Regions from separate parts of the Streptomyces sp. NPDC050422 genome, predicted to be linked through region 1. Evidence: riboswitches for the same ligand, from Rfam matches in the RefSeq annotation. Region 1 holds a riboswitch; the other holds the start of a gene.
What was found. Region 1 has a riboswitch for S-adenosylmethionine ahead of ACIBJG_RS18640 (putative leader peptide). Riboswitches for the same ligand answer to the same signal wherever they lie in the genome.
Positions count from the first base shown of each region.

Region 1 (3,668 bases):
TCCCGGGGAGCCGACCCACAGCACGTCGTCGAGGTGCGGGACCGCCGCCACGACGCGGTCGAGGTCGTCGTCCGTCGCGGCCGAGCAGACGATCAGCGCGCGTCGGCCGATCAGCACGGGCAGTTCGGCCGCCCGTCCGGGCCCGATCGGAACGGCGTCCGGGAACACCGCCGTGAGGTCCGAGCACCGCACCGGATGCACAGGGTCGCGGGCGAAGCCGCTCTCATGGACCGGCACGCCCCACACGTACTGGACCGCTTGCCGCGTCACCCTGCCCTCCGCGGGGAAGGCGGGGGCGATGACGACGGCTCGTCGCCGCGAACCCGCCCACGCTGCCCGGACCTCGGCCGCGACATGGCCGCGCAGGGTCGAGTCCACCGTCTTGAACAGGAGCGTGGAGCCGGCGAACAGGCGGGCTGCCCGCCCGGCACGCGTCGCGGCGGCTGCCTCGTCAAGCAGCCGGGTTCCCAGGTCGACCGCTGTCACACCCGGGGCCTGCGGGAGTGCTGTCGCCGGGGCGGACAGGAGGACCCGCGCCTCGTGACCGGTCCGGCGGAACGGTGCGGCACCGTCCCCGGCGCTGGTGAGATCGTCCGCGAGGATGCCGATGCTCTGCCGGGCGTCCCGGCCGGACCTCATGCCGCACCTCTGCGTCGACCACTCATGGATGCATAGTCGATGACATCGAGGACACGGGGCAATCGATTCGGCAGATGAGCTCGGCGTCGGTCCTCAGCAGGCCGGACCACCGGAAGCGCCGGAGACGAGTGGTGCCGGCCCGCCCGCGGTGGTCGCGCCGCGCCGGGCGGAACCGGCCGATGCCCGCAGTGCGCGCCGCACAAGGCGGACCGCGCTTGCGGCCGCGGTGCGGGCACGGCAGGGTTCCCGGTGTGGCTACCTTGCTGATCGTGCATCACACGCCCTCGCCGAACTGCCAGGCACTGTTCGAAGCCGTCGTCTCCGGTGCGACGACGGACGAGATCGAGGGCGTACGGGTCGTACGCCGCGCCGCGCTCGCCGCGACGGCGTCCGACGTGCTCGCCGCCGACGGCGTTCTGCTCGGGACCCCGGCGAACCTCGGCTACATGTCGGGCGCCCTCAAGCACTTCTTCGACCAGGTCTACTACCCGTGTCTGGACGCGACGCAGGGCCGCCCCTTCGGGTACTACGTGCACGGCGGCAACGACGTGACCGGGGCGGCTCGGGCCATCGAGTCCATCACGAAGGGCCTCGGATGGCGCCGCGCGGCCGACGCCGTGACCGTCACGGGAGAACCCGCCAAGTCCGACATCGACGCGTGCTGGGAGCTCGGGGCGACCCTCGCAGCCGGTCTGACCGACTGAACCGGTGGCCCCGAACCGGGGCACATCCGGTCCGGGACGACCACCACGGTTGCCAGGAACCCTCCGCAGAAGGGGACTTGCACGGGTTCCGGCCGGACGGAACAGATCGCGCGGCCGCGTTGTTGTGACTCAGGGCACGGCGAGCACGACCATGATCCACGGGGCATTGCGCGGCGCGGCCGTCGCGCGTAGCGTTCGCGGCAGGTCATGAGCGTCAGCGTCAAGCCCTGGCTTGCTGACCGGCAACCCTCCCGCGCGGCGGGGTGCTCCAGGTGACGACCAGGCGGAGCCCGTCCGGGTTCCGCAAGCGCGAGGCCCCAGGGCCCGCCGAGCCGGAAGAGCGGAGGCGAGGGCCATGCCAACGGTGTCCTGCCCGCTCGTCAAGGTGCTCGCCCCCCGGCGCCGCGTCCACCTCTACTCCCGGCCGCACATCGACCTCCAGCGCGTGGCCGGCGCGCTCTGTTGTTCCTGACCCGTACCCGCGACGCCGCACCTCCCGACGAGGCCCGGCGATCATCCACGGTCGTTCAGGAAGGCACCCTCCCGTGTCCGCATCGTCCTCCCCGCACCCTCCCCTTCCCACCCCTCTCCACCTGGCCGTCGCGCTCAACGGCGCGGGCTGGCACCCCGCCGCCTGGCGCGAGCCGGTGGCCCGGCCCGAGGAACTGCTCACCGCCGCGTACTGGACCGACATCGTGACCGAGGCCGAACGCGGCCTGCTCGACTTCGTGACGATCGAGGACGCGCTCGGGCTCCAGTCCTCGCAGTTCGCCGAGCCCGACGACCGCACCGACCAGGAGCGCGGGCGGCTCGACGCGGTGCTCATCGCCGCCCGCGTCGCCCCGCTGACCCGGCACATCGGGCTCGTCCCCACCGTGGTCGCCACCCACACCGAGCCGTTCCACATCTCCAAGGCCATCGCCACCCTCGACTACGTGAGCACCGGGCGGGCGGGGCTGCGCGTCCAGGTGTCGGCCCGGCAGCACGAAGCCGCCCACTTCGGCCGCCGTACGTTCCCGCGCTTCGGCGTCGACGAACTGGACACCCCGGCCGTACGCGAGCTGACCGGCGAACTCTTCGGGGAAGCCGCCGACTACGTCGAGGCGGTGCGCCGCCTGTGGGACAGCTGGGAGGACGGCGCGGAGATCCGGGACGCGGCCACGGGACGCTTCATCGACCGCGACAAGCTGCACTACATCGACTTCGAGGGCCGGCACTTCAGCGTCAAGGGCCCCTCGATCACACCCCGGCCTCCGCAGGGCCAGCCCGTCGTCAGCGCCCTGGCGCACCGGAGCCTGCCCTTCCGGCTGGTGGCCCGCTCCACGGACATCGGATACGTCACCCCGCACGACACCGGTCACGCCGTAGCCATCGTCGAGGAGATCCGCACCGAACAGGCGGCAGCGGGACGGGCGGCGGACCCCCTGCACCTCTTCGGGGACCTCGTGGTCTTCCTCGACGACGACCCCGCGGCCGCGGCGGCCCGCCGCGACCGTCTCGACGGCCTCGCGGGACACCCGTACTCCAGCGACGCGAAGGTGTTCACCGGCACACCCGCGCAACTGGCGGACCTGCTCCAGGAATGGCAGTCGGCAGGGCTCTCCGGCTTCCGGCTGCGCCCCGCCGTGATCGGCCACGACCTCCCGGCGATCACCCGCGACCTGGTGCCGGAACTGCAGCGCCGAGGCGCCTTCCGGACCGCCTACGAGGCCGACACCCTGCGCGGGCTGCTCGGACTCGCCCGCCCCGCCAACCGCTTCGCCACCGTCTGAGCCGGAGGGACCACCGACATGAGCACCAGCAACGGCGCCGGCCACAGCACCGGCAAGCCGCTCAAGCAGATCCATCTCGCCGCCCACTTCCCGGGCGTCAACAACACCACCGTGTGGAGCGATCCCGCGGCGGGCAGCCACGTCGAGTTCAGCTCGTTCGCGCACTTCGCCCGCACCGCCGAGCGCGCCAAGTTCGACTTCCTGTTCCTCGCCGAGGGGCTGCGCCTGCGCGAACAGGGCGGTGAGATATACGACTTGGACGTGGTCGGGCGCCCCGACACTTTCACCGTGCTGTCCGCCCTCGCCGCCGTCACCGAACACCTCGGCCTCACCGGCACGATCAACTCCACGTTCAACGAGCCCTATGAGGTGGCCCGCCAGTTCGCCAGCCTCGATCACCTCTCGGGTGGGCGCGCGGCGTGGAACGTCGTCACCTCGTGGGACGCCTTCACGGGCGAGAACTTCCGCCGGGGCGGATTCCTGCCGCAGGAGGAGCGGTACTCCCGGGCCAAGGAGTTCCTCGCCACGGCCAACGAGCTGTTCGATTCATGGC
Region 1 is NZ_JBITIE010000011.1:55,088-58,755, reverse strand. It holds gene ACIBJG_RS18650 (four-carbon acid sugar kinase family protein) at 1-639, opposite strand, end outside; gene ACIBJG_RS18645 (flavodoxin family protein) at 891-1,343, shown strand; SAM riboswitch class IV at 1,547-1,659, shown strand; gene ACIBJG_RS18640 (putative leader peptide) at 1,699-1,815, shown strand; gene ACIBJG_RS18635 (LLM class flavin-dependent oxidoreductase) at 1,889-3,115, shown strand; gene ACIBJG_RS18630 (NtaA/DmoA family FMN-dependent monooxygenase) at 3,134-3,668, shown strand, end outside.

Region 2 (3,668 bases), on a different contig from region 1:
GTGTCCCGGACGGCCCAGCGGCCGGCGAGGATCTGGGTGGGCGTGTCCTCCCACAGCACCTCGTTCATGGCCTCGCCGATGCTCCGCCGGCCTCGGGCCATGGAGTCGGCGAACGCGTCCTCGGTGAGCATCAGCCGCAGGGAGTTGCTGACCCAGTCTGCGGTGGTGAGGTGCCCGGCGGCCGTGATGGCCATCAGGTCGAGCATGTACTCCTCGTCGGTGAACGCCTCGGGGAAGGCGAGCATGCGGGAGGTCACGTCGTCCCCCGGCACGGCCCGCTTCGCGGCCACCAGCCGGGCCATGTGTTCCCCGAACCGCAGATGGGCGCTCTGCGCGTCGGGGCCGCCGTCGGCGAGGTCCTTCAACACCTGGGCGATGTCGGCGCCTTCGTCGTCGGGGAACCCGACCAGACGGGCGAGGACGAGTACGGGGAGGGGCTCGCAGAAGTCGGCGACGAGATCGGCCGTGCCACGGCTGCACACGTCGTCGATCAGCCGGTCCGCCAACTGCTCGCAGTGGCTGCGGATTTCGAACGGGTCAGCACCTTCGAGGGCCGGTCCGACCATGCGCGCGTGCCGTCGGTGTTCCTCCCCCGCGCTGAAGTAGATGGAGGGCAGGGGTCGCCCCACCATCGGCAGCAGGGGCCAGTCGTCGGGGATATGGGGCCACTGGTTCCACAGTCCGACGTCGCGCGGGAACAGCTCGCCGTCGCTGGTGACTTGGTGGAGCTCCCGGTACCCGATGACCAGCCAGGCGGGGAAGCCGCCCGGCAGCTCCACGGGGACGACGGGCCCGTGATCACGCCGCATGGCGCGGTACACGGCCTGCGGTTCGGTCTGGAACCCGGGCCCACCGAGCGGCACGGCACCGGCGTGAGCCGGACAGTCGGGGGGCGGAGAAGGAGAGGGCGGCGCGGGCTCTGTGGAAGAAGGGCGCGTCATGAGTCCTGACTCCTGTGGCGACAGCTGAACGCGTCAAGATCATGCGATCAACGCATGTTCACTATAAGGATTTTGTGTGACCTCGGAACGGTCAACAGCGATCAATCCCACGCCATGAACGGAACAACAGGACGACATCTCAGCACAATTACTGAGCATCGCGATGTACCGCACGAGCTCACCGAGCGGCCGCGACGGGACGGACTACGCCAGAGAGGCACGCCCCCCGGCACAGGCGCCCTCGCACAGCTCGCCGCCCTCCAGCCCGACGTTGACCAGCCCGGCAGCACCCCCGGCCCTGGCACCGGCTCCCCCACCGTCGCCGTCGCCGTGCACGAGCTTCAACGCATGCCAGCGCGCCAGCCAGTACACCCGCCCGCGGTGGCCGGCGAGGGTCTCCCGCAACGCTCCGGGAGCGTGCGTCCACACTGCGGGGAGGCCGCCCGCGTAGTCGAAGGCGGCCCGCAGTTCGACCCACCCGTCGTCGCGGACGTCCCCGGAGGTGAGCAGGATCTCGACGGCCTGCCCCGGCTCCTGGCGGCACTTCTTGGCGTGGATCCAATGCACGCGGTGACCCGCGGCGTAACGGGAGCAGTCGTCGCTCCGCACGGAGTCGTTCTGGGTGAGATGACGCAGCATGGTGAGGTTCGCCTTCCGGGGTGTGGACCCCGGATGCCCTGCACCGCGGTCCGCTGTTCCCCGTACCCTTCGCACGGGGCAGGTCGTCACCCGGAGCACCCGCAGCGGAGCGGGGTGCCGTCCAGCAAGCCGGGGCTGTGCACTGGAACTCATGACCCGAACAAGACTCTAACTCACGCACACCGCACGACCCGACGGGCGGTCAGGGGCGAGTGGCGCCCACGCACGGACACCGCCCGCCCCCCCCCGAACCGTCCCGAGGCGTATCCACTCACCCGGTGACGAGACCCGGGTCGCTCCTGCCGGCCCGGCCGGTCTCGACGTGTCCGGCGTAGCGCCGCAGGAACGTGGCGTCCACGTCGGAGACGACGGTGACGTCGTACCAACTCCTGCTTCCCCGCAGGTCAAGCACGTGTTTCACGGTCGCACCCGCACGGACCGCGAAGGTCTGCACCCCTCCCCCGTACCCGGCGGCGCTGCGTACGGTCAGACGCACGTTCGCGGACCCGGCGTTGACGAAGGTGAGCTCCAACCCACCGCCTGCGGCGACATGACGTGCCGTCACCTCGGGGCCCGCCGCCACCTTCCCGCCGGCCCTGAAGGTACGCAGGAAGCCGTTGGGCCCATGGACGGTGAGGTCGGTCACTCCCTTGGAATAGGCGGTGTTCCAGCTGTCCGCGAGGGACTTGCCGGCCTCGGTGGTGTAGGTCCAGGGCCCGTCGGTGCGGTTCGCGGAGCTCACCAGGAACTGCGCCCCCGCGGCGGCGCCACCGCTGAAGGTGAGGCGGTACTTGCCGGTGGCCGGATCGGCGGCCCCGTCGACGAAGGGTGCGTAGCGCAGCGGCCGGGTGGGCCGGTCCCCCTTCTCCTGCTTGGGCACGCTGCCGGTCGCGGGCGGTACGGGAACGTAGTCGGGGTGCCGGAGGCGGTCCGGCGGCTCGTAGGCGTCGGTCGACGGCAGCGAGATGTCCGAGGCGTCCGTACGACCGAAGTCGAACGCGGAGGTCAGATCGCCGCAGACGGCGCGCCGCCAGGGCGAGATGTTGGGCTCGTGCACGCCGAAGCGCTGCTCCATGAAGCGGATGACGGAGGTGTGGTCGAAGACCTCGGAGCAGGCGAACCCGCCGGTGCTCCACGGTGAGACGACCAGCATGGGCACCCGCTGACCGAGCCCGTAGGGCCCGGCGGTGTACCGGATGTCGCCGGGAAAGTAGTCGGCGGAGGTGTCGACGGTGGACAGCCCCTGCGCGGGTCCCGACGGCACGAAGGGCGGCACGACGTGATCGAAGAAGCCGTCGTTCTCGTCGTAGGTGATGAAGAGGGCGGTCCGGCCCCAGACCTCGGGGTCGGCGGTCAGCGCGTCCAGGACCTGCGAGATGTACCAGGCGCCGTAGTTGGCCGGCCAGTTGGGATGCTCGCTGTATGCCTCCGGAGAGACGATCCACGAGACCTTCGGCAGCGTCCCGGCCCGGACGTCGGCCTTCAGGTCGTCGAGGAGACCGCCGCCGTTCTTGATGTCGGTTCCGGTGCGGGCCTTGTCGTAGAGCGGATCGCCGGGCGCGGCGTCGCGGTAGCTGTTGAAGTAGAGCAGCGAGTTGTCACCGTACGTACCCCGGTAGGCATCACTGATCCACCCCCAGGACCCGGCGGCGTCGAGCCCGTCGCCGATGTCCTGGTAGACCTTCCACGACACTCCGGCCTGCTCCAGCCGCTCGGGGTAGGTGGTCCACCCGTACCCCGCCTCGTCGTTGCCGAGCACGGGACCGCCACCGGAACCGTCGTTGCCCGTGTGTCCGCTCCACAGGTAGTAGCGGTTCGGGTCGGTGTTCCCGATGAACGAGCAGTGGTAGGCGTCGCAGACGGTGAACGCGTCGGCGAGGGCGTAGTGGAACGGGATGTCCTCGCGGGTGAGGTGAGCCATCGTCGTCGCGGTCTTGGCCGGCACCCACTGGTCGTACGCACCCTTGTTGAACGCCCGGTGCCCGCCGGCCCAGTCATGGTTCAGGTCCTGGAGGAACTGCATGCCGAGCTCGTCGGCGGGCGGCCGGAACGGCAGCACCTCCTTGCCGAGGAGGTCCTTCTGATGCC
Region 2 is NZ_JBITIE010000013.1:23,088-26,755, reverse strand. It holds gene ACIBJG_RS21450 (cytochrome P450) at 1-941, opposite strand, end outside; gene ACIBJG_RS21445 (hypothetical protein) at 1,146-1,580, opposite strand; SAM riboswitch class IV at 1,628-1,737, opposite strand; gene ACIBJG_RS21440 (phosphocholine-specific phospholipase C) at 1,852-3,668, opposite strand, start outside.
Region 2: it holds a riboswitch for S-adenosylmethionine, as region 1 does, so the genes downstream of both, ACIBJG_RS21445 (hypothetical protein) here and ACIBJG_RS18640 (putative leader peptide) in region 1, are expected to answer to the same signal.